DNA from 3 places in the Rahnella sp. Larv3_ips genome. Region 2 is predicted to be linked to each of the others. Evidence: predicted binding sites of a transcription regulator. Region 2 holds the regulator's gene; each other region holds the start of a gene.
The links. The regulator PhoB, encoded in region 2, activates phosphate uptake and scavenging genes when phosphate is short. The targets are predictions, from matches to a motif close to CTGTCATAAAACTGNCNNAT.
Positions count from the first base shown of each region.

Region 1: a site for PhoB is predicted at 8,437-8,456, ahead of ED901_RS02715 (heavy metal response regulator transcription factor). Genes of this name have one in related genera too.
Region 3: a site for PhoB is predicted at 1,530-1,549, ahead of glpT (glycerol-3-phosphate transporter). Genes of this name have one in related genera too.

Region 1 covers NZ_MJIB01000004.1:41,956-52,564, forward strand. The annotation lists gene ED901_RS02665 (ABC transporter permease) at 1-377, opposite strand, end outside; gene dps (DNA starvation/stationary phase protection protein Dps) at 1,020-1,523, opposite strand; gene ED901_RS02675 (anti-sigma factor domain-containing protein) at 1,936-2,613, opposite strand; gene ED901_RS02680 (RNA polymerase sigma factor) at 2,610-3,191, opposite strand; gene ED901_RS02685 (fasciclin domain-containing protein) at 3,346-3,909, opposite strand; gene rhtA (threonine/homoserine exporter RhtA) at 4,098-5,006, opposite strand; gene ompX (outer membrane protein OmpX) at 5,493-6,026, shown strand; gene ED901_RS02700 (molybdopterin-dependent oxidoreductase) at 6,139-6,903, opposite strand; gene ED901_RS02705 (cytochrome b/b6 domain-containing protein) at 6,896-7,519, opposite strand; gene ED901_RS02710 (hypothetical protein) at 7,708-8,331, opposite strand; gene ED901_RS02715 (heavy metal response regulator transcription factor) at 8,544-9,218, shown strand; gene ED901_RS02720 (heavy metal sensor histidine kinase) at 9,211-10,609, shown strand, end outside.
Region 2 covers NZ_MJIB01000005.1:682,418-693,026, reverse strand. The annotation lists gene sbcC (exonuclease subunit SbcC) at 1-242, opposite strand, end outside; gene sbcD (exonuclease subunit SbcD) at 239-1,477, opposite strand; gene phoB (phosphate response regulator transcription factor PhoB) at 1,694-2,383, shown strand; gene phoR (phosphate regulon sensor histidine kinase PhoR) at 2,405-3,724, shown strand; gene ED901_RS12085 (cobalamin-independent methionine synthase II family protein) at 3,990-5,093, shown strand; gene brnQ (branched-chain amino acid transport system II carrier protein) at 5,536-6,855, shown strand; gene proY (proline-specific permease ProY) at 7,005-8,423, shown strand; gene ggt (gamma-glutamyltransferase) at 8,494-10,245, opposite strand; gene ED901_RS12065 (peroxiredoxin C) at 10,513-10,609, opposite strand, start outside.
Region 3 covers NZ_MJIB01000013.1:66,069-76,677, reverse strand. The annotation lists gene ED901_RS16230 (7-cyano-7-deazaguanine/7-aminomethyl-7-deazaguanine transporter) at 54-725, shown strand; gene ED901_RS16225 (DcrB family lipoprotein) at 875-1,432, shown strand; gene glpT (glycerol-3-phosphate transporter) at 1,649-3,001, shown strand; gene ED901_RS16215 (ABC transporter ATP-binding protein) at 3,051-4,127, opposite strand; gene ED901_RS16210 (phosphomannomutase CpsG) at 4,169-5,533, opposite strand; gene ED901_RS16205 (substrate-binding domain-containing protein) at 5,588-6,388, opposite strand; partial or broken gene ED901_RS25565 (helix-turn-helix domain-containing protein) at 6,485-6,598, opposite strand; gene ED901_RS16200 (ABC transporter substrate-binding protein) at 6,891-8,153, shown strand; gene ED901_RS16195 (carbohydrate ABC transporter permease) at 8,158-9,027, shown strand; gene ED901_RS16190 (carbohydrate ABC transporter permease) at 9,119-9,904, shown strand; gene ED901_RS16185 (alpha-amylase family glycosyl hydrolase) at 9,917-10,609, shown strand, end outside.

The sequences.
Region 1 (10,609 bases), on a different contig from region 2:
GACATGAGCAATACATATACGACTGCATAAATTAGCGCTTCCAATATTGCCCTGGCAATAATGGTATCAATAGGGCGCACGGGTCGATAATTAAATAACCCTTGATTTGCTTCAATAGCGCCTATTGAGCGGTTGGTAATATTACTGAAAACAAAGAAAGGGATGATACCGTTAATCAAAAATACTGGAAAAGAAATATCAGGCATAGTTCGGTGCATAATATAACCGAAGATTCCTAACAAAATTAGCATATGCGCCATTGGCTCCAGCGCTGCCCACAGATACCCCAACCGGTACTTACCAAAACGGGTCTTAATCTCTCTTAAAAAAAGCGCTTTTACGGCCGCTTTTTGTACTTCCAAGCCACTACGTGCCATCTGTTTTGTCCAGTTTTTATTCGATTTTCCACGCTACCGCCCCTGGCTTATGGCTACCAATGTGCTGAAATCAGGGTCAGATTGTGGGAAACGGCGTGGTATTTAACCTCAGTGAGGTAGCCGCAGAAGGAGTGTCACTTTTCCATAAGTTACTATTGGAGGGGCCATGCCGGAGTGAACGTCCATTGTAAGAATTCTCTTAACTTTCAGTGTTTTATTTCAATGCCTAAATTCACAAAAAAGTAAAGGTTACGACTAAATATTTCAGCAAGTTACAGGTCATATCGCATTCATGTAAAATTGCTTTGGTCTATTAATTTGCCTTTAAACATTCATCACACCTATTGATCTAAGAGCTTTCTGACACGTCTAATAAAACTCTTATTTATCAGTCGGCTAGTGGTACCGGTTTCAGGACTAATTAGTTCTGAATTAGTTTATATAGAAACTATTCATATAAGTTATTATTCAAAGTTCTTACAAAAAACGTTATGAGTCAGGGATTTCAGCGCAAAACGAGGTATCGGGAGGGGAGGGGGATGAAAATAGAAAAGGCCAGTCGCTTACGCCACTGGCCTTATTTTTTGCATTGATCCGATGATTAGCCGCAGCCTTGATCAGGCTGCGATTACCGAGTCCTGATTACTCGATATTAGATTCGATGAACCACAGGAATTTATCCAAATCGCGTGATGCGGCGGTAAAGATATCTGCGGTGTCCTCGTCTTCCACTTCGCCAATGGCTTTACGCGTGTCGTTGGCGACAACGGCAAAACGATCTGCCAGCGCTTTCAGGTGTTCTTGCACGGTATGGATGTTAGTCGGGTAGCTTTTCAGTGGGGTTTTATCGTTAACCACTTGCACGGTACCCAGCGCAACGCCACCTAGCTGCACCACACGTTCTGCGATGGTGTCCTGATGATCGATAACTGCGGTACGGAATCCATCAAGCATTTCGTGCACGGCGATGAAGTTTGCGCCACGCATGTTCCAGTGTGCCTGCTTGATGATCAGCGACAGATCGATGTATTCCGCCACCAGGCGGTTCAGCACTTTGATGGTGCTCAGTTTAACGTTTTCATCTAAATCGTTGCGTGTATAGATAAGTTCAGAAGATTTCGTTTTGACCAGTTTAGCGGTACTCATATTTATATCTCCTTGTTAGATTTACTTATTAGTTAATGCATATATCTCGTAACTGGATCCAGTATAGCAATAAATTTCAGTTTTGCAGGAAAGTCGTTCCTATCGTTCCGATAGCGTGTGCCATATATTGCCTGCCAGACGATGTTTATTAATTTATCATGTTGATTTTTAAGGTGGATAGGAATGTTCCTGAATTCACGTAAATAGTGGGTCAACCGGGATGTTGAATTATTCCTGAATGTAACATGACATGTTATGTCTATATTTATGACAGCAAAAACAGAGAATGATAAATATTCTCGCCTGAGAATGATTGCCAATTTAACACTATTTTTTGCTGAAAATAATCAACGGGGGAAATATTTCCCGCCGTTGATTATTAAGAGGTTTCACTGCCTGCTGAATACCGGTTTCACAGCGTCAGCGCACCGCTGTACAGCACGGCACCGGTCGGTTGCCCGGTAGGAGAGCCGCCGCGTGGTTCAACACTGATCGCCAGCGTGTAACCCGGATCCGGCATTTTTGCCGCCAGCGCCAGCTGAGTGGGTTGCCGGGTATTGAGTAAGCCCAGCGAACGCGGTTTGCCGCCCGGCGGGATGGCCCAGAGTTCCAGGCTGCGGTCATCCGCCACGCGCTGCGCATTGAGCGGGGTCAGCATCAGGCTGCGCGTGCTGGCATCCGCGCTCACCACCCATTGCCCGCCGGGAGCGCCTTCACTGCTGGCGAGGATCGCCACCGGCATAGGCACGCCCGGTTGTACCAGCAGACGCGGGATCAGCAGCAGTGCCGCCAGCCCGGCGGCCAGTGCCCAGCCAAGATAACCGCGCAGCGGCGTTTTGGCGGGGGCCGCACGATTTGCAGGTTGCAGCGCGAGGTTATGTTGAATGCGCTTCCACACCGAAGCGGGTGGGATCACCGGGATGATCTGGTTATCCAGTTGTGTGAAGGCTTCCTGCCAGCGCGCCACTTCGGCCGCCAGCTCAGGGTCTTCCTGCATTTTTTGCTCGAATTGAATTTTTGCTGCGCCGCGCAACGTGCCGAGCGCATATTCAGCGGCGAGGGCAGCATGATAATGGCTTCTGCTTTTCATAGTCCCACGCAGCTCTTTAAGTGATCCAGGGCGCGACGGATCCAGCTTTTTATCGTCCCCAGAGGTTGTTGTAGATGAGATGAAACCTCGCCGTGAGACAGACCCTGATAATAGGCAAGGATCAGGCTTTGTCGTTGTTCGGCGGGAAGGTGCGCCAGACAGTTCGCCAGCACTTTGGCATCGCTGTCTTGTTGCAATCTTTGCAGGGGTTCATCACTTTCTTCGACGTAACGGTCCGCCACGCTGTCGTCCAGTTCGTCTGTCTGGTTATCGCTGCCGCGCATCCAGTCGATGGCGCGGTTGCGGACAATGTGAGTGAGCCAGGTCATCGGGGAACTGAGGGCGGGGTTATAAGACGCCGCCCGGTTCCACGCGGTGATGTAGCTGTCGTGCAAAACTTCCTCTGCCCAGGCGTGTCGCCGCAACATGCGTAATGCCACGGCAAAAAGTCTCGGGGAAGTCAGACGGTAGAGTTGCTCGAATGCCTGACGGTCGCCACTGGCCATGGCGCTCATCAGTTCACGCTGAACTTCCAGCGCTTTCTCTGGTGTCGTATTTTTCAATAAAGGGTCATGCATTCGCCCATCCTGACTTTCTGAGATACTGTTTCATAAGGAAATCCAGCTCTCAGTATAGTCCCCAAAATAATTCGTGTTGCAGTGCCTGGGCAGAAGCTGATCACAGCCTTCAGCGAACGCCTCTGCAACGCGAAGTATGAAGGGGCAGCCGGTATTATTTAGGCATCAGTACGGTATCGACCACGTCGATTACACCGTTTTTCTGTTGAACGTCATAGGTACTGATATTGGCGATATTCCCTTTGCCGTCTTTCAGCTGAATATTGTGCGGGCCGTTGTTGAGGATCCACAGTGGCTGGCCGTTAACGGTTTTCAGTTCCGCGGTGCCGTTCCCTTTTTTCAGCAGTTTTTCCAGATCTTTCATTTCATATTTACCGGCCACCACGTGGTAGGTGAGGATGCTGGTGAGTGTGGCTTTGTTTTCAGGTTTCACCAGATTCTCGACGGTGCCCGCCGGCAATTTAGCAAACGCGGCATTGGTCGGGGCAAACACGGTGAACGGACCTTTACCCTGCAACGTGTCCACCAGACCGGCAGCTTTCACGGCGGCAACCAGCGTGGTGTGGTCTTTGGAGTTCAGGGCATTCTCTACGATATTTTTGGACGGATACATTTCAGCGCCACCCACCATGGTGGTGTTTTGAGACATCATTGCAGCCATTGACGCGGTGCTCAGCAGCAGCGAAGCACAGATAGCGGTACGGATTAATGTTTTCATGATGTAGTCCTTCGTAAGTTGAGTAGGTAAGGTCTTGCCTCACATCTATACATACGAACGACACCCCGCTTTTGGATGCAGGAAAAGATGAAAAAAAGTGAAATAAACCAACGTTATTTTCAACACATTGATTATCAATAAAAAAACCACGCGCATTGGCGTGGTTTTTTATTGGAATAACGCAGAGATTATTTCCCCGACGGATTATTTCCGGGCACTTCCACCGTTTCGATTTTGATTTTACGCTGGATCGTCAGCGTTGAACCGGCAGAAGCCGCGATAATTGCCGCCAGCCCCAGCCACTGTGACGCCGTCAGGAACTCGCCCAGGAAGATAATTCCGGAAAGCGCGGCCATGGCCGGTTCCATACTCATCAGCGTGCCGAAGGTTTTGGCGGGCAGCTTGGTCAGCGCCATCATTTCCAGCGAATAAGGGATGGCAGAGGTGAGCAGGGCGATCAGCAAGCCGAGCGGCAAGATTTCCCAGCTGAATATAGAGGTGTGCGCCTGCGCGATGCCAATCGGGAAGAAGATCAGGGCGGCGATAACCGAGCCCATCGCGGCAGTCCCTGGCCCGTAGCTACTGCCTGCACGCTGCCCGGCAAGAATATAGACCGCCCAGCAGGCACCGGCGATCAGCGCAAAGCACGCTCCCTTGAGATCAACGCCACCGGCACTTTGTCCGAGCGGCAGCAAAAACAGTAATCCGGTCACGGCCAGCGCCACCCAGACAAAATCCACCGGGCGGCGGGAAGAGAACATCGCCACCGCCAGCGGCCCGGTGAACTCGAGCGCAACGGCAATCCCGAGCGGCACGGTGCGCAGCGCCAGATAGAAGCTGTAGTTCATACAACCCAGCGCAAGCCCGTACATCAGCAGTGCGCGAAAATTACCGCCGCGCATTTTAAAGCGCCACGGTCGGAAATAGATCAGCAGCAGAATGGAACCCAGCCCGAGACGCAGCGCCGTTACGCCCTGCGGGCCGACGACCGGGAACAGCGTTTTCGCCAGTGACGCGCCACCCTGTAAGGAAAGCATGGCGATGAGCAGCAGCAGGATGGCGACCAGAGGTGAGGCTTTCTTAGGTAATGCCGGCACCGGCGGGCTGTTGTTGTGTTCTTCTGCGGGCACGGCGGCCTGCATTTTTTTTCCTGACTGTGTCATCCATAGCGCCTTAGGAGGTGATCCGTTTTAACGATTATCTTGAGATTTATAGTTTTGAAAAGAAAGGTAAAGCACCGTCAGTGTAGAGGGAAATGGGGCAAGAAAAAATCAGTGAAAAAAGTTTTTTTCGGCAGCGGATTTTCCGAAAAAAATTTTAAAAAGCCGAAAATGTTGCGAAAAAATGTCGATTTTTCGTCCAAAACTTTAGGAATTATCTGCTAATCTTAAAAAGTTCAATAAGTTTTTCTTATAGTTTTAGTGACGAAAATCACAGTAAAATTAATAAGATATAGCGTGTTGGAAACTTTATGTTACACGATAGAGTGCTTTGGACATCTATATTCAGGCAGAGTTTCACGCTGGTTTTTGTTATATTTTCAAACGTGAAGGTTACTTTGGTTTCCCATTTTGAGGTGGTTTATGAAAAAAATTGCATGTCTTTCCGCATTAGCTTGCGTAGTAGCACTGGGCGTTTCAACAAGCGCATTCGCTGACACCAGCACCGTAACCGCTGGTTACGCTCAGGGTGATATGCAAGGCGTTGCTAACAAAGCAAACGGCTTCAACTTGAAATACCGTTGGGAACAAGATAACAACCCACTGGGCGTTATCGGTTCTTTCACCTACATTGAAGACGACAGCACTCCGTCTTCTGGTGACTACCGTAAAGCACAATACTACGGTCTGACTGCGGGTCCTGCTTACCGTCTGGCTGACTGGGTTTCCATCTACGGTGTTGTAGGTGTGGGCTACGGTAAATTCCAGCAGAACGACAACGCAGCATCTACTGCAAACCGTCAGAAATTTGACAACAGCGACTACGGCGTATCTTACGGCGCTGGTCTGCAGTTCAACCCAATCCAGAACGTTGCTCTGGACGTTTCTTACGAACAGTCCCGTATCCGCAGTGTTGATGTTGGCACCTGGATCGCTGGCGTAGGTTACAGCTTCTAATTCTTCGCCGCAGCGTAACGCTTTGACGTTACCCTCCCGCGAAAACAAAAACCGCTCATTGAGCGGTTTTTTTATCCCTTTTTTCCAGCCGGGATGGGGCGTTTATTAATACTTAAATCCCGCTAAACCAGTTATACCCCTGATCTTCCCAGTATCCGCCCGGATATTCATTGGTGACGAAAATCGCGCCGATGTGTTTGGCATTTTTAAAGCCCAGTTTGGTCGGCATGCGCAGGCGTAACGGGTAACCGAAATCCGGCGGCAGCGGTTTACCGCCAAAATCCAGAGCGAGAATGGTCTGCGGATGCAGCGCCGTCGCCATATCAATGCTGGAATAATAGCGGTCATCGCATTTAAACCCGACATATTTGGCGGTGAGATCCGCCCCGATATGTTGCAGGAAGGTTTTCAGCGGCACGCCTTTCCACTGGCCGATGGCGCTCCAGCCTTCAATGCAAATCAGACGGGTGATCTGGCTTTCCTGCGGCAGGCGCTGCAATTGTTCCAGCGTCCACGGCGCTTTTTTCTGCACCAGCCCGGAGACTTCCAGCCGGTAATTGGGGATGTCTATCTCCGGAACGTTGTATTCCGGATAAAAAGCATTGAAGCGGAACGGCGTGGTTATCTGATCTTCGCGGTAGGTTTGCGCCAGTTTCTGACCGCTGAATAGCCAGCCCTGAACCCGATCGTTCCAGCGCGACATCGCCCACAGCACTTTGTCGACCTGATCGCCGTCCTGCAAATTACAGCCGGTCAGCATCGATACCGCGCCCAGCGTCAGGCCGGAACGCAGCAACAGACGGCGCTGAATATTCACCAGCTGTTTGCGCTGGTCGGGCTCAACAATGATTTTTGGCCGGTCTGATTTATCACTCATCCGTGTTCTCCTGCGTACTGATTTTTTTGCCACCGGTGATCATGGCAACGAACGTTTTCGGCACCAGCAACACCATCACCACGTGAACCACCACGAACAGCATCACGCCGCTCATGGCAAAGAAATGGACATAACGGGCGATATCAAAACCGCCAAACAGCCACACCAGGCCGCTGAACTGAACCGGTTTCCAGATAGATAACCCTGAGAGCACCAGCAGCAGGCCGAGCAGCAGCACGCCGACGTACATCAGCTTTTGCACCGCGTTGTACTGGCCGGGTTTGTGCGGCAGCCTGAACGTCACGGCACGGACCGTATCCCGCCAGACAGAGCGTGGGCTGAACGGGAAAAAGTCATGCCTGAAATGGCCGCTGAACAGCCCCCACAGCACATAAAACAGGGCGTTGGCCGCCATCAGCCACATCACCGCCAGATGCCAGGCAATGTTGCCACCCAGCCAGCCGCCGAGGGTGGTGCTTTGCGGAAAGGTAAAAGAAAAAATCGGGTCGGCGTTATAAATTCCCCAGCCGCTCATCACCATGCCGATCATCGCGAAAAGATTAATCCAGTGGCACAGGCGAACCGGCCAGGGATGAATACGCTTTTTTTTCGGCAAAGAGGGCGGCGTGGAGGCACTTTGTGCAGAGGAGGTACGCAGCGGGGAGGGTTGAGATTTCACGGATAAACTCCTGCGTAATGAGAAACTGCGCAACGTGAATGAGGGAGGATTCACCCTGCGCAGTTCTTCAGGAACCACTGCTTGCGGCTGACAGACACGGCCCGCCGGAGCAGCGTGCTAAAGGGTTACATCGGCGGTGCGACGCCATCTTTACCGGCGGCGATACCACGGGCAACCAGTGCGCCTTTATCGTCTTTCATCGCAAACAGCACGATTTTTGTCCCAGGTTTCAGCAGGCTGCGGTCGCCTGGCGCCAGCAGAACCACCGGCACATCGTCAGGCACTACAACCGTTTTTTCTGCGTCATGATATTTCACGGTCAGCGTGCGGCCATTGGTGTTCACCAGTTTGCCGACGGTACCGTTGGTCATGGTATTGATTTTGCCATCGGCGGATTCAAACGGGTTGAACCCTTCGCCGCTGCCGCGCAGGCTTGGCGCGAAGACGTGCACTTCCAGCGCTTTCAGGGTGCCGTTGGCCTGTGGAACGGCCGCGGTACCGATGAAGCTGTCCGCTTTGATGTCACTGATCTGGCCTTTCGTCACCGCGTTGATTTTGGTCTGATCGGTCAGTTTAACGTCCAGCTTATCGCCCTGACGGGTGGTGATCTGCATGGAGGAATCATTAACGGATTCAATGGTTCCGCGCGTAGGTTTGATGACGTTGTCCGCAGCAAAGGCAGATGTCATGCCGCTGCACATCAGCAATGAACCGAGTAACAGACCGGCCAGACGTGTTGGTGTGTTCATGTTTAACTCTCCAGTTTCTTACGTATTTTCATTCAGGTAGAGGTATCACTGCACGAGGCAGTGAGGAATGACTTCATTAAGAGTGGACGATAAACCGGGATTGGCAGATGACAAGTTGATGACAAAATTGTCATCAAAGGTGTCTGACGAAACTGATAAACTTCCCAGGAATCATTCTTTGGGTGAATGGTCATGCGGCGCTGAGGGCCTGAATGCGGATACTGGTGATAGAAGATGATGTCAGCACAGGCGATTACCTGAAAAAAGGGCTGACCGAAGCGGGTTACAGCGTGGATCTGGCGCGTAACGGCGCAGACGGGCTGTTTCTGGCGCTCGAGGACGGTTACGACGCGGTGATCCTTGACGTCATGCTGCCGGGGCTTGATGGCTGGCAGGTGATGGAAGTGCTGCGTAAAAAAAGCGACGTGCCGGTGCTGTTCCTGACCGCACGCGACGAAGTGCAGGATCGCATTCACGGTCTGGAGTTGGGCGCAGACGATTACCTCATCAAACCTTTCTCCTTCACCGAACTGGTGCTGCGTATTCGCACGCTGCTGCGCCGTCCCGCCGCCCGTGAGCCGGATATCTACAGCGTCGCCGATCTCAATCTCGATCTGCTTCGCCGCCGCGTCACCCGTCAGGATCAGATCATCGCGCTGACCAACAAAGAATTTATGCTGCTGCATTTGCTGATGCGCCGCGAAGGCGAAGTGCTGTCGCGCACCATGATCGCTTCTCAGGTGTGGGATATGAATTTTGACAGCGACACCAACGTGGTGGATGTGGCCATCAAACGCCTGCGCGCCAAAATCGACCGCGCCTTTGAGGTCAAACTGATCCATACCGTGCGCGGCATCGGCTATGTCTGCGAAGTGCGCCATGACTGAATTTGCTGCGAAATCAACACCACAACGCGCGATGTCCCTGACGCTGCGGGCCACGCTGCTGTTTGCGCTGTTAGCCTCTCTGGTGGTGAGCGCCGTCGGGGTGTACCTCTATTACTCGCTGGAAAAAGAGCTGGTGCGCCGCGCCGATTATCAGGTCAGCGGGCGCGTGCAGTATTTTCGTCATTTGCTGGCGAGCGAATTTCCGCTGTCACAGCTCAGCCACAACCCCGGCCTGTTCGAAAATATGCTCGGCAACGAGCGCGATATTCTGACCTTCCGCCTCAGCGGGCAGCCCGCGCTGATTAACGTCAATCCCTCGCGTTTACAGTTACCGGTAGTGGCACCGGTGCCGGACGGCCAGCCGTTAACCCTTGGCACCGTGCACAGCCTCTCTGCGCCCGACGGCACGCCGGTGCGCTTCGCCCGTGCCGCCGTCAGAATGCAGGATGGCAGCACGGTGGAGATCACCGCGGCGCACTTCATGACCGGCGAAGCGCGGATGCTGTCAACGTTCCGCTGGCAGATAACCGGCGCAGTGCTGTTTGCCTATTTTCTGATTGCCGCGCTGGGCTATGGCGTCATCCGCCGGGGGCTGCGCCCGCTGCGGCATATGGCGCAGGAGGCAACGAAAATTCATCCGGCCAGTTTATCCACCCGTCTGAGCAGTGAAAATGCGCCGCAGGAATTGCAGCAGTTGATCTTTTCCTTTAACGACATGCTGGAGAGGCTGGCGGAAGGTTATCAGCGCCTGACGCAGTTCTCCGCCGATCTGGCGCATGAGATCCGCACGCCGGTGGGCGCGCTGATGGGGCATTGTCAGGTGGCGCTGTATCAGCCGCGCAGCACCGAGGAATATGAAACGCTGCTGGCGAACAACATGGAAGAGCTGGAGCGTATTTCACGCATGGTGGAAAACATTCTGTTCCTGGCGCGCGCCACCGATGCGCGTTCGGTGTTGACCCTCACCAGTATTGATGTGTCGGCGGAAATGACCCGTATTCAGGAGTATTTCGAAGGACTGGCGGAAGAGCGCGAGATGACGTTGCACAGCGCAGGCGAGGGGATTGTTTACGCCGATGCCATTTTGTTCCAGCGTGCGCTCAGTAATCTGGTCGCCAATGCCGTGCGCTATGCGCATCAGGGAACGGCAATCTGCGTGCGCGCTGAGTCTCATGGGAAAGGCATGGATATCCATGTGATAAGCCAGGGTGACCCGATCCCGCCTGAAAAACTCGGCAAACTGTTTGACCGTTTCTATCGCGCCGATGCCTCGCGCAGCGAAGGCGGCAGCTCCAGCGGGCTGGGTTTGTCCATCGTGCAGGCCATTATGGCGCTGCATCAGGGCAGCGTCCGGGTGGTGAGTTCCGCGCAGGGGGAAACCCGCTTCACGC
Region 2 (10,609 bases):
TCGGCCAGTGATTCGGCGGTATGGCGGGTCATCAGTTCATTCTGACTTGGCGTGACGTTCAGGCGTGGCGTCTGGTGATACAGCGCCAGACAGATGGCGTCGAGCAGGGTGGTTTTCCCCGCACCGGTCGGGCCGGTGATGGCGAATAAACCGTTGCTGGCGAACGGCTCGGCGGTGAAATCAATTTTCCATTCGCCTGCCAGCGAGTTCAGGTTTTTTAAACGCAGGCTGAGAATTTTCATTGTGCGCTGCCCTCCGTGCTCTGACCGCTGGTGACCTGTTCGACAACCTGGGCGAACAGCGTGCGCATCCGCGTCTGGCGCGGTTCATCCGTATCCGCTTCCAGCGACAATCTGCGCTCAAAAACGTCGCTGACGCTCAGCTCGCTGAGGGTCTCTTTTTCCTGCTGATCGATGCTGTGAATCCGTTGTTCTTTACTGCGGCGCAGTAACACGACCTCCACCGGCAGTTCGGCGGTCAGCGCCTGAATGCGGCGCTGAATGTCGCTGAGATAATCCTGCGTCGCCACTTCAATATCCAGCCAGACCGGTTTTGTGGCATCGCCTCCGGTGAAGTGCGCCAGCTGCTGTTCAATCTCCGCCAGCGAGCCTTTGATGATTTGCATCGGCTGGAAAACGGGGATCTCCAGCGTGTCGATGGCGTTGAGCGTGGCACCGTCGAAATCCAGCAGATAGACGCTTTTGGCTTTGCTCAGCTCATCAAAACTGAGCGGAATAGGGGAACCGCTGTAACGGATATGTTCCGTTTTCGCCACGCACTGCGCGCGGTGGATATGGCCGAGCGCGACGTAATCTACCGGCGGGAACGCCTGCGCCGGAAAGGCATCAAGAGTCCCAATATAGATGTCGCGCACGGAATCAGAGGTGCTGACGCCAACGGTGGTCAGATGGCCGGTGGCGATGATCGGCAGCGGCAGACCCAGTTGGTCGCGTTTGGCCTGCGCAGCGTGGCACAGCGCATCATAATGCGCGGCAATGGCTTCCTGTAAGGCCAGCTGTTTGTCGCTGCCGGATTGCCCTGCCTGACTGGCGATTAAATCGCGCGGGCGTAAAAAGGGGATCGCGCACAGTACGGCTCCCGGCGTACCATTGCGCTGATTTAACACCAGCACTTGCTCAGACAGATCTTCGCCGACGGTGGCGATCACCCGGGTATTGAGACAGGAAAGCAGCTCGCGGGACTCATTTAACGTGGCGACGGAATCATGATTACCGGCCAGCACAATCAGCTGACAGCCGGTGCGTTGTAATTCCACCACGAAGCGGTTATACAGTTCGCGGGCATAGCTCGGCGGTGAGCCGGTATCGAAAATGTCACCGGCCACGATCACGGCATCAACCTGATGATTTTCCACCTGTTCCGTCAGCCAGCGCAGAAAGGCCTGGTGCTCGGCGGCGCGGCTTTTGGTAAAGAAATACTGGCCAAGATGCCAGTCTGAGGTGTGGATCAGGCGCATGAAACTCCCTGTGGTTCGCGGTGCGGTAACAATGGCGCAAAGTATAAACGCCGACGGGGGACGATGTCCTGAGAAAATCGGACGCATTTCAGCAAGATGGCTGTTAAATTGCCGGGTAATGAACCATCCTTTCTATTCATAAATCTGTCACAAAACTGACGCATAATGGCGCCCGCAATCAAATAAAAGATCGCTAACCTATTGGCAGGACCTACGATGGCTAGACGTATATTAGTGGTTGAAGACGAAGCTCCTATTCGTGAAATGGTGTGTTTTGTACTGGAACAAAATGGCTATCAGGCTGTTGAAGCTGAAGATTTTGATTCCGCGGTGGCCCAGCTGGTCGAGCCTTATCCTGAGCTTATCCTGCTCGACTGGATGTTACCGGGCGGTTCCGGTATTCAGTTTATTAAGCACCTTAAACGTGAAGCCCTGACCCGCGAAATCCCGGTGATGATGCTGACCGCACGCGGTGAAGAAGAAGATCGGGTGCGCGGCCTCGAAGTGGGTGCCGATGATTACATCACCAAACCGTTTTCTCCGAAAGAACTGGTTGCCCGCATCAAAGCGGTAATGCGCCGCATTTCTCCGATGGCGGTGGAAGAGGTGATCGACATGCAGGGGCTGAGCCTGGATCCTTCCTCTCACCGGGTGATGGCCAACGAGCAGGCGCTCGACATGGGGCCGACCGAATTCAAATTATTACACTTCTTTATGACCCACTCAGAACGTGTTTACAGCCGCGAACAGTTGCTGAATAACGTCTGGGGCACTAACGTTTATGTGGAAGATCGCACCGTGGACGTGCATATTCGTCGTTTACGTAAAGCGCTGGAAACCAGTGGACATGACAGAATGATTCAGACTGTCCGTGGCACGGGATACCGTTTCTCAACGCGTTATTAATCCCCACAGCGGAGAATCTGTGTGTTAGAACGTTTGTCATGGAAACGGCTGGCCGGCGAATTTTTCCTCTTTTGCCTGCCAGCGATCATTCTCGGCATTTTTGTCGGCCATTTTGGCTGGCTTCTCTTTGCGTCGCTGCTGGCGGCGCTGGGCTGGAACTATTACAACCAGCTTAAACTCTCACATTGGCTGTGGCTTGACCGCAGCATCACCCCGCCAAACGGGCGCTGGAGCTGGGAGCCGCTTTTCTACGGGCTGAACCAGATGCAGATGCGTAACCGTCGTCGTCGTCGCGAATTAGGGCAATTAATTAAACGTTTTCGCAGCGGTGCAGAATCGTTACCTGATGCAGTGGTGCTGACCACCGAAGAGGGCAATATTTTCTGGTGTAACGGTCTGGCGCAGGAACTGCTCGGCTTTCGCTGGCCGGAAGACAACGGGCAGCACATCTTTAACCTTTTGCGCTATCCGGAGTTTCGCGCCTGGATCCAGGCCCGGGATTTCAGCCGTGCACTGAATCTTCAGCTGAATAATGAGCATTACGTGGAGTTTCGCGTGATGCCTTATTCTGAAGGGCAATTACTGATGGTGGCGCGGGATGTCACGCAGATGCGTCAGCTCGAGGGCGCGCGACGCAACTTCTTCGCTAACGTCAGCCATGAGCTGCGTACGCCGCTGACCGTTTTGCAGGGCTATCTGGAAATGATGGAAGACGCCAAGCTGGAAGAGCCGTTTCGTTCCAAAGCGCTGGATACCATGCAGGAGCAGACGCGACGCATGGACGGGCTGGTAAAACAGCTGCTGACGCTGTCGAAAATAGAAGCTTCTGCCAATATGGATTTGCACGAGAAAGTCGATATTCCGGTGATGCTCGGCATGCTGGAGCGTGAAGTGCAGACGCTGAGCGGCGGTCAGCATGAGGTCGTATTCCGTATAAACGACAAGCTGAAGGTCTTTGGCAACGAAGATCAACTGCGCAGCGCGGTTTCCAATCTGGTGTACAACGCGGTCAATCACACCCCGGCGGGCACCCGCATTGAAGTCAACTGGCAGCAAACGCCGCACGGCGCGCAGTTCCAGATAAGCGACAACGGGCCGGGTATTGCGCCTCAGCACCTTCCGCGCCTGACCGAACGTTTCTATCGCGTAGACAAAGCGCGCTCCCGCCAGACCGGTGGCAGCGGGCTGGGCTTAGCGATCGTCAAACATGCCCTGAGCCATCACAACGCCAGGCTGGAAGTCATGAGCGAAGTGGGTGTCGGCACCCGCTTTATGTTTACGCTGGCGCCGCGGTTGATTGTTCCGCAAGACGCCGGTGCGCAAGCTTCCATTAAGCCTTAATCCTCTCAAGCCTGTTATCTGCGGATTTCAGGCTTTCTTACTCTTCCAAATGAACATTTCCTCTAAATGAACATTCTTCCCACTAACGTGAATTTTATTCACGTCCCATGAAGATTCCTCTGTTGCTGATAAGCGTGCTGCATGACACTATCCAATCAAAGACGTTTAGACATCCAGATGTCTATATATAACGCAACGCAATTATTTACTTTGTAAATCATTGGTATTCCGCCATACGCCGCGGGGTGCCTAAAAGGAGTCATGCATGCAACGTACAACCCCTCCATTCCGCGCCGACGTTGTCGGCAGTTTTCTGCGCCCGCTGGCGATTAAAGAAGCGCGTAAACAGTTTCAGGCCGGCGAGATTGATGCCGCTCAGCTGCGCGCTGTGGAAGACACTGAAATTCGTCGCGTGGTGGATTTGCAGCGTGAAGCCGGTCTGCAAGTGGTCACTGACGGCGAATTCCGCCGGGCGTGGTGGCACTTCGATTTCTTCGAAGGGCTGGACGGCGTGGAAGGTTACGACGCGGTGCAGGGGATCCAGTTCAACGGCGTACAAACGAAAGCACGCAGCATCAAAGTGGTCAGTAAACTCGGTTTTGGCGCACACCCGATGCTGGAAGATTTCCGCTTCCTGAAAAGCATCAGCGGCAGCGCGGTGCCCAAAATGACCATTCCAAGTCCGAGTGTGATGCATTTTCGCGGTGGCCGTGACGCCATCAGCAAAGAGGTTTACCCCGACCTGAAAGCGTATTTTGACGATCTGGCACAGGTTTACCGTGACGCCATCAGGGCGTTTTACGATGCCGGTTGCCGTTATCTGCAACTCGACGACACGGTCTGGGCGTACCTGTGTTCAGAAGATCAGAAGAAGCAAATCCGCGAACGTGGGGATTCTCCGGAAGAGTTAGCACGCACTTACGCTGACGTGCTGAATAAAGCCATTGCCGGGAAACCCGACGATCTGGTGATTGGTCTGCATGTTTGTCGTGGCAACTTCCGCTCCACCTGGATTTCAGAAGGTGGCTATGAACCGGTCGCGGAGATCCTGTTTGGCGGCGTGAACATCGATGCTTTCTTCCTTGAATATGACAACGAGCGTTCCGGTGGTTTCGAGCCGCTGCGCTTCATCAAAAAAGGCCATCAGCAGGCGGTTCTGGGATTGATCACCACAAAATCCGGCGAACTGGAGCTGGCGAAAACGGTGGAAGCGCGTCTTGCAGAAGCGGCTGAGTATCTGGATATCAACCAGATTTGCCTCAGCCCGCAGTGTGGTTTCGCCTCGACAGAAGAGGGCAACAGCCTGACCGAAGCGCAGCAGTGGGAAAAATTAAAACTGGTCGTCGATATCGCTGCGCGCGTCTGGTAAAGGCGTCGCCGGTTATTTATTGACCTCATTAATCTGCTGGATATCGTGCGTGAAATTGCCCGTTCGTGGTGATTTCACGCACTTTTTGCCTTTTCGGGGCATATCTTGTGCTTACTTCGTTCAAAAATCATACATATCATATTGCGTGTTTGTGGCTGTATTTAGTGATAATCGCTGCTCTAAAGCATTAATCTGGTTGAAGACTCTGCTTTTTGGATCTCGGCTTGCCTTTCTGCGCTATAAACGTTTACCTTAGCCCCCGCTGTCGCTCGATACTCCCTGCATAACAACGTAATCATCTGCATATCATCAGGCGTTTTAGGCTCCTTCCGGCTTCATTTTGGTGCTCTCTGGCTTTGTTCGCCATTCATCCTTCTGACCGAGCAGCACGACGACAGCAACGGACACTTTATTCATTTGAACAGGCAACACGACACCAATCATGAGTACTCGTTTAACAAATAAAGATATTCTGGCGTTAGGTTTCATGACCTTCGCTTTATTCGTCGGGGCCGGAAACATTATTTTCCCGCCAATGGTTGGCCTGCAGGCCGGTCCTGAAGTCTGGTGGGCTGCTGCCGGGTTTATGATCACAGCCGTCGGCCTCCCGGTGATGACCGTCATTGCCTTGGCGCGTGTCGGGGGCGGTGTTGACGCCCTGAGCTCTCCGATTGGCCGTGGTGCCGGTATTTTGCTGGCCACCGTCTGCTATCTTGCCGTGGGCCCGCTGTTTGCTACGCCACGCACCGCGACCGTTTCCTTTGAAGTGGGGATCGCGCCGATGACCGGTGACGGCCCGCTGCCTCTGCTGATTTATAGCGTGATTTATTTTGCGCTGGTGATCGGCATTTCCCTGTATCCGGGCCGTCTGCTCGATACCGTCGGGCATTTCCTCGCGCCGTTGAAAATGGTTGCACTGGCTGCGCTGGGCGTTGCCGCACTGCTGTGGCCTGCCGGCCAGACAATGCCTGCGGTCGATGCTTATCAAACGGTTCCCTTCTCAAGTGGCTTCGTAAACGGGTATCTGACGATGGATACGCTGGGAGCGCTGGTGTTCGGGATTGTGATCGTTAATGCCGCCCGTTCACGCGGTGTGTCTGATGCTAAGTTGCTGACCCGTTACACTATTCTGGCTGGGTTGATCGCCGGTTTAGGTCTGGTGTTGGTCTATCTCAGCCTGTTCAAACTTGGCGAAAACAGTGCATCACTGGTTCCTGGCGCGACTAACGGCGCGGTGATCCTGCATGCTTATGTGGCGCATACCTTTGGTGGCGTCGGCAGCTTCTTCCTCGGCGCGCTGATTTTCATCGCCTGTATGGTGACGGCGGTTGGCCTGACCTGTGCCTGTGCGGAGTTCTTTGCTCAGTACCTGCCGCTGTCTTACAAAACACTGGTGTTCATTCTGGGTCTGTTCTCCATGCTGGTGTCCAACCTCGGCCTGAGCCATCTGATTCAGATTTCAATTCCGGTGCTGACGGCCATTTACCCGCCATGTATCGCGCTGGTGGTCTTGAGCTTCACCCTGCGCTGGTGGAATAATACGACGCGCATCGTGGCGCCGGTCATGCTGGTCAGTCTGGTGTTCGGTATTGTTGATGGCATCAAAACCTCGGCCTTTGCTGATATCATGCCTGCCTGGACTGCGAACCTGCCACTGGCTGCACAAGGTCTTGCCTGGTTACCGCCGTCAGTATTAATGCTGGTGCTGGTGGGGATCTATGACAAAATCAGTGGCCCGCGCAGCGTCACGGCGCATCAATAATTATCGGGTGAAAGTTCCACAGTAGTTGAGTGAATTGTTCGCCAATCAGGCCACGGAAACCATTTCCGTGGCTTTTTCATTGGCAGGGTGCAGGTGTTTTTTTTGAATTGGCATTGTGATTTTTAAAATACAGAGACGGGTTAAGGTACATGCAAGAATCAGCTGAACAACCAACCGGGCAGCCAGAAGCGCCGGGCACGAAGCTAAAACGCGGTCTGACAACGCGTCATATTCGCTTTATGGCATTGGGATCAGCCATCGGAACCGGGCTGTTTTATGGATCGGCGGATGCCATCAAACTGGCAGGGCCCAGTGTATTGCTGGCATATCTGGTCGGCGGCATCATCGCCTTTATCATCATGCGCGCACTCGGCGAAATGTCGGTGCATAACCCGCAAAGCGGTTCGTTCTCACGTTATGCCCAGGACTACCTCGGGCCAATGGCGGGCTATATCACTGGCTGGACCTACTGTTTCGAAATCCTCATTGTGGCGATCGCCGACGTTACTGCCTTCGGCATTTATATGGGCGTCTGGTTCCCGGATGTGCCGCAGTGGACGTGGGTGCTCAGCGTCGTGCTGATCATCGGCGCGATCAATTTAGTCAGTGTGAAGGTGTTCGGCGAGCTGGAGTTCTGGTTCTCCTTCTTCAAAGTGCTGACGATTATCATCATGATTGTGGCGGGTTTCGGCATTATCTTCTGGGGCATCGGTAATGGCGGCCAGGCAACAGGTATCCATAATTTGTGGAGCCACGGCGGATTCTTCAGCCAGGGCATCATGGGGACTATCCTGTCGTTACAGCTGGTGATGTTCGCTTATGGCGGCATTGAAATCATTGGTATTACGGCCGGTGAAGCGGAAGATCCGAAGAAGTCGATTCCGAAAGCCATTAACTCGGTTCCGCTGCGTATTCTTGTGTTTTACGTGGGCACTCTGTTTGTCATCATGTCGATTTTCCCGTGGAATCAGATCGGTACGCAGGGGAGTCCGTTTGTACTGACATTCCAGCATATGGGGATCACTGCGGCGGCCGGTATTCTGAACTTCGTGGTGATCACTGCGTCGTTGTCGGCTATCAACAGCGATGTGTTTGGCGTGGGCCGTATGTTGCACGGAATGGCAAAGCAGGGGCAGGCGCCTAAAATGTTCAGCAAAGTGTCGCGTCTGGGCACTCCGTGGGTCACGGTGCTGGTGATGATGGCCGCGTTGCTGATTGCGGTTTACCTCAACTACATCATGCCTTCGAATGTGTTTTTGGTGATCGCGTCTCTGGCGACCTTTGCGACCGTCTGGGTGTGGATAATGATCCTGTTCTCCCAGATTGGTTTTCGTCGCAAGCTGAGCAAGCAGCAGGTTAAAGAGCTCGAGTTCCCGCTGCGTGGCGGCGTGTATACCTCGGTGTTCGGTATTATCTTCCTGGTGTTTATCATCGGCCTGATTGGTTACTTCCCGGATACCCGCGTGTCGCTTTACGTCGGTATGGTGTGGGTTGCCGCCCTGCTGATAGGGTATGCCTTCAAGCTGCGTAATGACCGCAAGAAGCAGGCAGTGTCACTGAGCAAGTAAGCAAGCACTTACCTTTCGGTAAAAAAAAGCCCCCGATATCTTCAAGGTATCGGGGGCTTTTTGTTGTCAGTTAATAGCCGATGGCCGCGCCTGCTGGCCGCCGCACATCATTCGCGCCATAGAGATAACCTTCGCGAACCTTGCCTGATACCGCCGAGTCATTACCTGAAGTGGCAGAGGTGACGCCTGCGGCGCCCGGTAACCCCACCATAATCAACTCCGTCGCGCCCCACGGCGTCTGTTCCACCATTTTATAGCCCATCTTCTGCAGGATGTTCAGGCTGTCCGGAGAAACGCCGCGCTGCTCGTAATACACTTCGTCCGGCAGCCATTGGTGGTGAATACGTGGTGCGTTCACGGCTTCCTGCGGTGCCATCCCGTGGTCGATGACATTGAGCGCGGACTGCAACGTAATGGTGATGATGCGTGAACCGCCCGGCGATCCCAGAACCATAAAGATTTTACCGTCTTTAGTCACCAGACTCGGGCTCATCGACGATAGTGGGCGCTTACCGGGGGCGATGGAATTTTTAACGCCCTGGACCAGACCGAAGAGGTTTTTCTCACCGACTTTTACCGTGAAATCATCCATTTCGTCGTTGAGGAAAAAACCGGTGCCGGGCGCGATCACCACAGAACCAAATAGACCATTGATGGTGTAGGTGGTGGAGACGGCGTTACCCATTTTATCGACGATGGAATAGTGCGTCGTTTCCGGTTTTTCGTGAGGTTCCATGCCCGGCTGAACGGCAGTCGATGGGGTGGCTTTATCCGCTTCTATCTTTTTACGGATTTCTTCGGCGTAACTTTTGCTGATCAGACGATCGACAGGATTTTTCACAAACGCCGGATCGCCGAGGTAAGTATTACGATCCATATAAGCATGACGCATGGCTTCGGTCATGACGTGAATCGACGCCGCTGAATTGAACCCCATGCTTTTCAGATCATAGCCTTCCACAATGTTGAGGATTTCGCACATCGTGACGCCGCCGGAGCTTGGCGGTGGCGCAGACACGAATTTATAGCCACGGTAGCTGCATGAAACCGGCGTATCTTCGGTGACTTTATAATTGGCGAAATCTGCGGCCGTCAGGATGCCGCCGCCTTTTTTAGAGGCAGCTTCGACCGCCTGCGGGATTTTTCCTTTATAGAAAGCGTCCGGGCCGTTTTTCGAAATGGCTTCCAGCGTGTCGGCTAAGTCGGTTTGCACCAGTTTATCGCCGGGCTGCAACGCGCTGCCATCTTTGCGCAGGAAGATGCGCGCTGCTTCAGGATCCTCTTTGAAGCGATCGACCTTGGTGTCGAGAATATCGGTATCGGCGCGGGTCAGTTCGAAACCCTGACGTGCGAGTTTTATGGCCGGTGCCATGACCTGCTGACGTGTCAGCGTCCCGTATTCCTTCTGGACGGTATCCATGCCCAATACCGTGCCCGGCACGCCAGCGGCCAGATAGCCGTAAAGGCTTGCGCCTTTTTTCACATTCCCGTCGGCATCCAGATACATATTGGCGCTGGCGGCCGCAGGTGCCATTTCCCGGAAGTTAATAAAAGTGTCTTTTCCGTCGGCCAGATGCACCGTCATAAAGCCACCGCCGCCAATGTTGCCACAACATGGGTTGACGACGGCCTGCGCGTAGCCGACAGCCACGGCGGCATCAATGGCGTTACCGCCCATTTTCAAAATATCGACGCCGACCTGAGAGGCCAGATATTGCGAGGTGACGACCATGCCGTTTTTGGCTTCCACCGCAGGACTGGACGCGGCGTACAGCGGCAGGCTGGTCAGCATGGTGAGTGCGATGAGTGATTTCCGTAACATATAGGCTCCTGTTTTAACCCTGTCTTTTAAGTCATAACCTTCAGGTTATTGTGTGATATCACTTTTTTTATGACGACTGTGTTCCGTTCGCCTGAGGAAATGATGCAAAGCGCACGCCATTGTGAACGAAACATGTCGTTTTCAGCGTAGACGTAAAAAGAGGAGCGTAAGGAAAGGAAGGGGAAAAAATGTGATCCCGCCGGACGGCAGGCATAAAAAAACGGCCAGCAAAGCTGACCGTTATTGAACGTGAAATCCGTGAAGGGATTACAGGTTTGACGCGTTTTCAGACAGGTATTTAGCCACGCCATCCGGAGATGCGCCCATGCCTTTTTTGCCTTTTTCCCACTGAGCCGGGCACACT
Region 3 (10,609 bases), on a different contig from region 2:
AGTCACAATATTCTTGGGTTCCCTCACCCCAATTCACTAAAAAGGTCACATCTATGTACTCTTTTACTGCTCAGCAGCGGTTTTCCGCGCTGATATGGCTTTCGCTATTCCACATCGCCATCATCACCTCCAGTAACTATCTGGTTCAGTTGCCCGTCTCCATTTTTGGTTTCCACACCACCTGGGGCGCGTTCACCTTTCCGTTTATTTTTCTGGCCACCGATCTGACCGTCCGTATTTTTGGTGCTCCGCTGGCGCGACGCATTATTCTGTCGGTGATGGTGCCGGCACTGGCGATCTCCTACGTGATTTCCGCGCTGTTCTTCGAAGCGCAATGGCAGGGTGCACAAGCGCTCAGCAGCCTGAATATCATGGTCGCGCGCATCGCCACCGCCAGTTTTATGGCGTATGTGCTGGGGCAAATTCTCGACGTTCACGTGTTTAACCGCCTGCGCCAGAACCGCCGCTGGTGGATAGCGCCAGTCGCCTCGATGTTCCTCGGCAACATCAGCGACACGCTGTCGTTTTTCTTTATCGCCTTCTACAAAAGCAGCGATGCGTTTATGGCTCAGCATTGGGTGGAAATCGCGATGGTGGATTACACGTTCAAAGTGCTGATCTGTCTGGTGTTCTTCCTGCCGATGTACGGCATGCTGCTGAACATGCTGCTCAAACGTTTGTCCGCACAGGGAAATCACAACCACCCGGCTCTGCGCGCGCACTGAAAATCTGCGGGGGAAAATGGCCCCCCGCTCACCTCGCTAAAAACAAAAATCGCGCCATAATCTGACTTGCATTTGTGGCGTGAATAGGTTGCCATAAGGCCGTTAAATCAACATCTCAGCCTGATAAACAGGTCACTTAAGGAAGCCCGATGCGTAACTTCGCTAAAATGATGGGAATGGCAGTACTGATCGCCGGTCTGGCTGCGTGTGACGGGAAGTCCACTGATGCACCGGATGCCAATAAAGCCGCCGCCGCCGCCGCGACAACCGCGCCAGTCAGCCTGCTGGATGGGAAAGTGACTTTCTCCCTGCCGCAGGGAATGAGCGACCAGAGCGGTAAGCTGGGCACGCAGGCAAACAACATGCACGTATATGCTGACAGCACCGGTCAGAAAGCGGTGATTGTGATCCTCGGCGATAACACCACCGAATCGCTGGAAGTGCTGACTGCCCGTTTGCAGGATCAGCAAAAAGCCCGTGATACCAACTTGCAGGTCGTGACCAACAAATCGATTCAGGTTAACGGACAGACCATGCAGCAGTACGACAGCGTCATCACCTCGGCCGGTCAGAAAGCCTATTCTTCTATCGTGCTGGGTAAAGTGGACAGCCATTTGCTGACGCTGCAAATTACCCTGCCAGCCGACAATCAGCAGCAGGCGCAGGCTGATGCAGAAGCCATTATCAATACGCTGAAAGTGCAGTAAATTCAGGGTCAGTGACACCCTCAGGCGGAGCTCAGGCTCCGCTTTTTTTTATCTCCTTCAGCCACTTTGCTTCTCCGCACGCTCCTCCGTAATAAAAATGTAACAATTCTGTCATAACTCACAGTTCGTTTGCGCGCAAACCGCTAACATGATGTTCGTTTTAGAACACACTTGCTCATGACGAGTCAGACCTGATTTATGCCATCGGAGGCATGTATGCTCAGTATTTTCAAACCCGCACCACACAAAGCTCCCGTGGATGAAAACCACGTCGACCCGCTTTATCGCCGTCTCCGCTGGCAGATTTTCATGGGGATTTTCTTCGGTTACGCCGCCTATTATCTGGTGCGCAAAAACTTCGCACTGGCCATGCCGTACCTTATCGATGAGGGCTTCTCCCGTGGCGATCTCGGTTTTGCGTTATCCGGTATTTCTATTGCGTACGGCATCTCAAAATTCATTATGGGGTCGGTATCAGACCGCTCGAATCCGCGCGTGTTTCTGCCCGCCGGTTTGATTCTGGCTGCGGCAGTGATGCTGTTTATGGGCTTCGTGCCGTGGGCGACCTCAAGCATTGCCATCATGTTTGTTTTGCTGTTCCTGTGTGGCTGGTTCCAGGGAATGGGCTGGCCGCCGTGCGGACGCACCATGGTTCACTGGTGGTCACAGAAAGAACGCGGCGGCGTGGTATCGGTATGGAACTGCGCACATAACGTCGGCGGCGGTATTCCTCCCCTGCTGTTCCTGCTCGGGATGGCGTGGTTTAACGACTGGCACGCAGCGCTGTACATGCCTGCTTTCGGCGCGATCCTGCTGGCCGTATTTGCCTTCATGACCATGCGCGATACCCCGCAGTCCTGCGGTTTGCCGCCGATTGAAGAGTACAAAAACGACTATCCGCCGGACTACGTGAAAGAATCCGCCGAGCAGGAACTGACCGCGAAACAGATTTTCATGCAGTACATTTTGCCGAACAAACTGCTGTGGTATATCGCGCTGGCAAACGTATTTGTTTACCTGCTGCGCTACGGCATCCTCGACTGGTCACCGACTTACCTGAAAGAAGTGAAGCATTTCGCGCTGGATAAATCCTCGTGGGCATACTTCCTGTATGAATATGCGGGGATCCCGGGGACGCTGCTGTGCGGCTGGATGTCGGACAAAGTCTTCAAGGGGAATCGCGGCGCGACCGGCGTGTTCTTTATGGTGCTGGTGACCATCGCCACCGTCGTGTACTGGCTGAACCCGGTCGGCAATCCGGGCATTGATATGGCCTGCATGATCACCATCGGCTTCCTGATTTATGGCCCGGTGATGCTGATTGGTTTACACGCGCTGGAGCTGGCACCGAAAAAAGCAGCGGGCACCGCGGCAGGTTTCACCGGTCTGTTTGGTTATCTTGGCGGCTCAGTCGCCGCCAGTGCGATTGTCGGTTACACCGTGGATTATTTCGGCTGGGACGGCGGTTTTATCGTGATGATCGCCGGTTGTGTGCTGGCCGTGCTGCTGCTGGTTCTGACCATGCTCAGTGAAAACAAACACAAAGCGCAGCTGGCTAAAAGTGCCTGATTGAGGATCACCGGCAGCCAAAAGGCACCCCTGGGTGCCTTTTGTTTTCCTACGCCATAGCCTGCGGGATCCGCTTTCCCTGTGCATCAAACAGCAAAACACTGGCGGCATTAAACCCGAACCTGAGGGCGGTATGGCGGGGAAACGAAAGCTGTTTCGACGATTTCATCTTCAGGGCGTGCTCACCAAATGTTGCGTACACCAGCGTCGAATCCCCCTGAAGTTCCGTAAAATCGACCACAACGTCAAACGCATGATCCGTCGCTTCCTCCAGGCGTAACAGCTCGGGGCGGATGGCGAGCGACACCGTCTGTCCGTCCTGCGCCGCCGGGAATTTATCCCCCAGCGCAAACAGCGGCTGCCCGTTAACCCAAAGCTGGCGTCCAACGACCTGCGCCGGGATCACATTGATTTTCGGCGTGCCAATAAAACCGGCAACGAAAAGGCTGGCGGGATGGTTATAAAGCTCAACCGGCGTGCCGATTTGCTCAATATTGCCCTGATTAAGCACCACAATTCTGTCCGCCAGCGTCATCGCCTCGACCTGATCGTGGGTCACGTAAATCATGGTATTTTTCAGGCGGCTATGCAGCTGACTGATTTCCTGTCGCATCTGTACGCGCAGCGCGGCGTCAAGATTCGACAGCGGCTCATCAAACAAAAACACTTTCGGCTGCTGGACAATAGAGCGGCCAATCGCCACGCGCTGACGTTGTCCCCCGGAAAGATGCTGCGGTAAGCGATCAAGCATCTCGTCGAGACGTAAAATCTGCGCAGCCTCCTGAATGCGTCGCACGATTTCTTCCGGCGGCGTGCGGATATTCTTCAGGCCAAAAGCCAGATTCTGCCTGACGGTCATGTGCGGATAGAGTGCGTAGGACTGAAATACCATCGACAGTCCGCGTTTTCCGGCGGGCAACCCGGTGACGTCGGTTTCCCCGATGCAGACAGTGCCGGCGCTGAGCTGATCCAGCCCGGCAATCAGGCGCAGCAACGTCGATTTCCCGCAGCCTGAGGGGCCGACCAGCACCAGAAATTCACCGGAACGGATCTCCAGCGACAAATCGGCAATGACGGTGATTTTGTCATAATACTTTTTGATATTTTTGAGCGTTAAGCCTGACATAACGTTGTCCTTTCAAACCAAAGGGAGCGCGATACGAGGAATTACTCCCCTGCCAGCGCCAGCAGTGCCCGGGTACTTTCGGCAAGTAACGCCGTGGAGTGACGGGTTTCAACATTGAGGCGTAAAAGCGGTTCCGTATTGGAAGCGCGCAAATTAAACCGCCACCGTTCGAATTCCATACTCAGCCCGTCAACGACGCTGACCGTCACGGCCTGGCTGGCATAATGCTCACGCACACGGCGGATGGCTTCTGCGGGCTGGCTGACGGTGAGATTTATCTCGCCGGATACCGGGAAAAGCGCTTTACGGGCGGCAATCAGACCGGACATTTTCTGGCCGGATTTGCTGAGATGTTGCAACATCAGCAAGGCGGGGATCATTCCGCTGTCGCAATAGCCAAAATCGCGGAAATAGTGGTGCGCGCTCATCTCGCCGCCGTAGATGGCGTTTTCGCTGCGCATTCTTTCCTTCATAAAGGCATGGCCGGTTTTTGTTTCCACCGCGATGCCCTGACGGGCGGCGACAATGTCGCGGGTATTCCAGATCAGGCGGGGATCGTGAATGATCTTCTCGCCGGGCGAGTGTTGCAGAAACTGCGCCGCCAGCATGCCGACGATGTAATAGGCTTCAACGTAGTCCCCCTGCTCATCAAAAATGAAGCAGCGATCAAAATCGCCATCCCACGCAATACCGATATCCGCCTGATGCAGGCGTATGGCAGCCTGAGTGGCATGGCGGTTTTCAGGCAGCATAGGATTCGGGATACCGTGGGGGAAGGCGCCGTCCGGCTCATGGTGAATTTTAATCAGGGTCAGCGGGATGTTGCGCGCCTGGAAGGCCTGCTCCAGCGCATCCAGCGTCGGGCCAGCTGCGCCGTTGCCGGCATTCACCACCACACGCAGGGGGCGCCCAAAAGGCAACGTTAAATAACTGAGCAGGTGATCAAGATACGCGCTGCGGTTTGAACATTGCTGATAAAAACCGGCCTGCGCTGTGACAGAGAAATGATGATTTTCGGCCAGAGCCTGAATCTCATGCAAACCGTTATCGCTGCTGACCGGCCTGGCATCCCGGCCAACCAGTTTCATGCCGTTATAATTGGCCGGATTATGACTGGCCGTGATCTGGATGCCGCCATCCGCCCGAAAATAGCGGGTGGCAAAATAAACCTCTTCACTGCCGGTCATACCGATATCGATCACGCCGACACCCTGATCGCGCAGCCCGCACGCGACGGCCAGTTTGAGAGACGGTGAGGTCAGGCGAATATCATGGCCGAGCACCACCCGTTCAGGGTGATAAAAATGGGCAAAGGCGCAACCGATGCGGTAAGCAATATCCTCGTTAAGTTCGGTGCCAAGAATGCCGCGTATATCGTAAGCGGTAAAACACGTTAATAAGGCCATATTTCATCCTGAAAACAGACATAATTACTTTCGTCTTTATGGCCCCGCCGTATATCAGGTAGAGCCACGTATAATTAACGTAAATTCGAGATCGTGGTGAATGTTTTTCTTTCCCTCCAGCAACAGAGTGGCGGCAATCTCTCCTTTTTTAACCGGATCCTGCGCCACGGTAGTAAGCGCAATCTCATTATCTGACCGGGGAATATTATCGAAACCGGTAATAGCGATGTCTTGCGGAATACGTAACCCGGCTTTACGACAATACGTGATTGCGCCCAGCGCAAAACGATCTGACAGGCAAATTAATGCCGTTATCTTCGGGTTACTTTTTAGCAATGTTTCCGCGGCCATTTCTCCAGATTCTTCATGGTGGGTGGTTTCACAAAGAAAACATTTATCCAGATTAATATTCCGGCTCAGAAACTTATCCACACAGGATTTCACCCGGGTGATCATGACATCATTATCCCCGGTTATCTCTTCACTTAAGGGATTAACGCCCTTACGACCCTGCAATGAAGGGAAAGAAATAATCCCAAATTCGCGGTGGCCTTTTTCAAGCAGATGCTGGCAAACCTCCTGCATCGCCTTGTAGTTATCAATGGAAACGCTGCTGTGCGGCGGAATTTTAAAATCAGTCGTCACTACAGGCAGATTCTTCGACAACGCCTTGGCGATAATGTGATCGTTATTGTGCGTGGCATTCAGAATATAACCATCCACCGCCGTATTGATCACACCGGCCAGCGCTCCCTGGCCGTTATGCAACGGAATCAATATGATACTGACCACTTCCCGGTCGCATTTTGCGGCAATCCCCTGCATCAGCTGTACGTCATGGCTGTCCGTAAACACATAACTGAGTGTGTCATTAAAAATAATCCCTATGGCATCCGACCTGCCGGTGCGCAATGCGCGCCCGATATTGTCAGGTCCGTAAAAGTTAACGGAATGCGCATAATCTATTATTCTTTTTCTTAATGATTCAGATAACTTCCCCGGATGATTAAATGCATTAGATACCGTGGTGTGCGTGACACCTAATTCTTCGGCAATTGACTTCAATGTTATCTTGCGCAGTTTAAAAACTCCAAAACGCTTTTAATAATGGAACAGAGCCCGGCTCAACTTTATCAATTCAACAATATATACTCACAGAAAAAATACTTTTGCAACGGACAATGACAATAAAGTTTAACGTTAAACAAAATCATTTATGTGACCGCTATAACGTTTATTTATTGAATGTCCATGCTAGCGTTTAAATAGAAATCCATCCATAAAATAATAATATGAATACTCTGCAAGTATAATTGTGGATTATTAATTACAACCTAATGAAAAAAGGAAATAAATAATGAAAACAATGAAACTGGCTGCGTTTGCGGCTATAGCGTTATTGTTATCAGGTTGCGGGCCTGAAGAGAAAAATCAGCAGAGTATAAAAATGTGGGTTGCGCCCAATGTCACTCAGGAAGTGTATTGGGGAGAAATCGTCAAAGAATGGAACAGTAATCCGGCAAATAGAAAAGTGGAATTCACGCCTATTCCCGCGGCGGGAAGTTCCGAAGAAGCGATTATGAATGCGCTGGCATCCGGTACTGAACCGGATATTTCCACCAATATATTTATCGGCTTCGCAAGACAGTTAACTGAACTTAAACAGCTCAATGATTATTCCAAAATGCCAGGGTTTCAGGCGCTCGTCGAAACCCGTCACATGGGCAATGCGATGGCTTCGTGGAAGTTCGACGGGCAGCAAAACGTCATTCCAATTTATATCAGCCCGATAGTCTACTGGTGGAGAAGCGACCTTCTGGCTGACTATGGCTTCGATCACGTACCGGTCACTTATGACGAGATTTACACGCTGTCGGAAAGGATGACGCAGAGCCACAAAGGCTACAGCCTGCAAATCACCAGCGGCAAAAACTGGTGGGATCGCTGGTTCGACTTTGTCCCGTTGTATTACGCCGCCTCACAGGGCAGCCCTTACATCCAGAACAACAAAGCCACCTTTAATAACGATGCGGGCCTGCAGACCCTCACTTTCATCAACAAAATGTTCGCTAACAAATGGACCAGCTACGACTTCACCGCGTCTGACGATCCGCTGGCGGCAGGTACCGTGCTAGGTGCCGTGCGCGGACCATGGGATATCGATCGCTATCAGAAACAATTCCCTGAGGTGCTAAAAACCATCCGTATCGGCCAGATGCCGACACTGACCGGAGACGCTGAGGCGGCCACCATGGCTGACAGTAAAGGGATGGTGATGTTCAGCACCTCGAAGGTCCAGCCCGATGCCTGGAAGTTTATTCAATGGGTTTACAGCAATCCGAAAAATGACCTGCGCTGGCTTGAGCTGACCGGGATGCCGCCGGCGCGTGAAGATCTGCAAAGTAACCCTGTCTTTAAAAGCTACCTGCAACAGCATGAGTTAGTGAACGCTATTGCCTCTTTCGTGCCGAAAGCGGTTCCTCCGGCACCGATCACCAAAACGGTCGAAGTCCAGCGGACAATGACCCAGATGATTGAAAAGTTAGTGTTTAAAAACAGCCCGATCCCCGAGGTCATTCAGGCGTCTTCCCAAGAGATCGACAACACGCTGGGGCAGTAAAGCGATGATCAAAATGAAAGAGTCATCACTCGGAGGCCTTTTGGCCTCCGGTTACCTGGGATATTCGCTGGTATTCTGGTTTTATCCTTTTATCTGGCTGGCCGTGCTGAGTTTTACCGACTGGAAATTTATTGGCACACCGTCGTTCAACGGCGTAAAGAATATTATTGCCGTTATGCAGAACCCTTTATTCTGGACATCAATTTTTAACGTCTTTAAGTTCCTCCTTTATTACCTGCCGATAGTGTTTATCTCCTCATTATTATTCGCGTTCGGATTGCGGAAAATTAAATATGGTAAAGCTTTCGTCGCACTGAGTTTTTTACTGGCAAATGTCTCTTCCGGCGTGGCGTACTCTATTGTTTTTTCCAAACTGTTTAGCGAAACCGGACCGGTTAATCATTTCCTGATGACGTGGTTTGGCATAAATGTACCCTGGTTTACCCACCCCGACGTGGCAATGTTATCCATCGCGCTCATTGTGACCTGGAAGTTCGTGGGCTATTACGGCCTTATTTTTTACTCCGGGCTTATCACCATCCCGAAAGATATTTATGACGCCGCCGAGCTCGACCGTACGTCCGGCGCTGGCAAAATATGGCATATCACACTTCCTCTGATGAATGCGCAGATCGTGATGGTACTGGTGTTAGCCATTACCGTGGCATTCAGTATTTTCACCGAGCCTTATCTCATCACCGGCGGCGGTCCGCTGGAGAGCACCACCACGCCGATGGTGGTGATGTACGAAGCCGCATTCCGGCAGATGCAACCCAGCTGGGCGGCCACCATGTCCATCATTGTCGCCCTGTTCAGTTTCTCTTTGATCTGGGTCGTGCGCCGGTGTCTGGAAAAGAAAATCGAGATCGTATGATGAGGACAACCCTGTGGAAACGTTAAATACAGCACCTGCCTTAACGCATCGCCAAAAAATAAATATCCGTTCTGTGGTGATCCACCTGTTAATGTTTGCTCTGGCATTAACCTGGTTATATCCCTATTTATGGATGTTGATCGGATCGTTTAAGAAGACATCGGACATTTATACCACGGCACTTTTTTCCGGCCATCTGTCGCTGGATAATTATTCCTTTCTTTTCGATGGTACAAATAAAGCGGAAAAACCGTTTCTGCGCACCTTATTTAACTCTATATTCATCACGCTGACCATTACGGTCTGCGTCACATTAACCTCCTCTTTCATTGGTTATGCACTGGCAAAAATGGAATTCAGAGGACGGGATATTTTTAAAAACCTGCTGATTCTGCAAATGGTGTTTCCCGTATTCATGTTTATCATTCCCCACTTTGTATTAATCCGTCAGCTGGGCATGATTAATTCCTACGGCGCACTTATTTTGCCTTTCGTGATGAATGGCTGGGGGATATTTATGATATCCCAAAGTTTTAAAGGCACACCGAATGACTATATTCATGCCGCGAGATTAGATCACGCCGGTCTGATAAAAATCCTGCTCCACGTCATGCTGCCGCTCAATAAATCTATTCTGGCTATCGTCGCGATTTTTACGTTTACCAGCGCCTGGGACAATTTCCTCTGGCCGCTGATTGTCATGCAGGACGTCAACAAAATGCCGCTTTCCGTTCTGCTGGCGACATTCAGTAAGTCGTATGGCATTTACGTCGGGCCGGTGCTGGCGGGGTCAGTGGTGCAAACCCTGCCGATCGTAGTGTTGTTTATTCTCTTCAGGAAGCATTTCCTGGAAGGGATGTCGCTTTCACTTAAATAGCAGGCATGAAGGATGAATAACCTGAAGACATGGCAGGACCGGGTATTTTATCAGGTGTATTTGCCGTCGTTTTGCGACGGCAATGCGGACGGATTGGGCGATTTTCAGGGTCTGATTTCAAAGCTCGATTATCTGGCGGATCTGGGCATCGGCGGCATCTGGGTTACGCCGTTCTATCCCTCTCCGCTGGTGGATAATGGCTACGACATCAGCGATCACTGCGCCGTTGACCCGCGCTTTGGCACACTGGCCCTGTTCGATGCGCTTATTTCCGCCTGCCATCAGCGAGATATTTTGCTGGTGATCGACGTGGTGATCAATCACGTCTCCGATCAGCATCCGTGGTTCCAGGCGGCGCTCAGTCACCCCGACAGCCCGTTTCGCGACTTCTTTTTCTTTCGTGAAAAAATCAATAACTGGACCTCGTTCTTCGGCGGTCCGGCCTGGACGCAGGAACCCGGCGGAACCGCCAGTTACTACCATAAATTCTCGCCCCAGCAGGTTTGCCTGAACTGGTCGAATCCTGCTGTTGAGCATGAGATCAAAAAAATCTTCGATTTTTGGATCGCACGCGGCGTCGATGGCTTCCGTTTTGACGTCATTAATTTTCTCACCACCGACGGCATCGGTGAAGACCATCCGCCCGCCGCACCGGATGCAGAGCCGCCCCACGACAACGATATCAATCAGCCCGGCGTGCTGAAT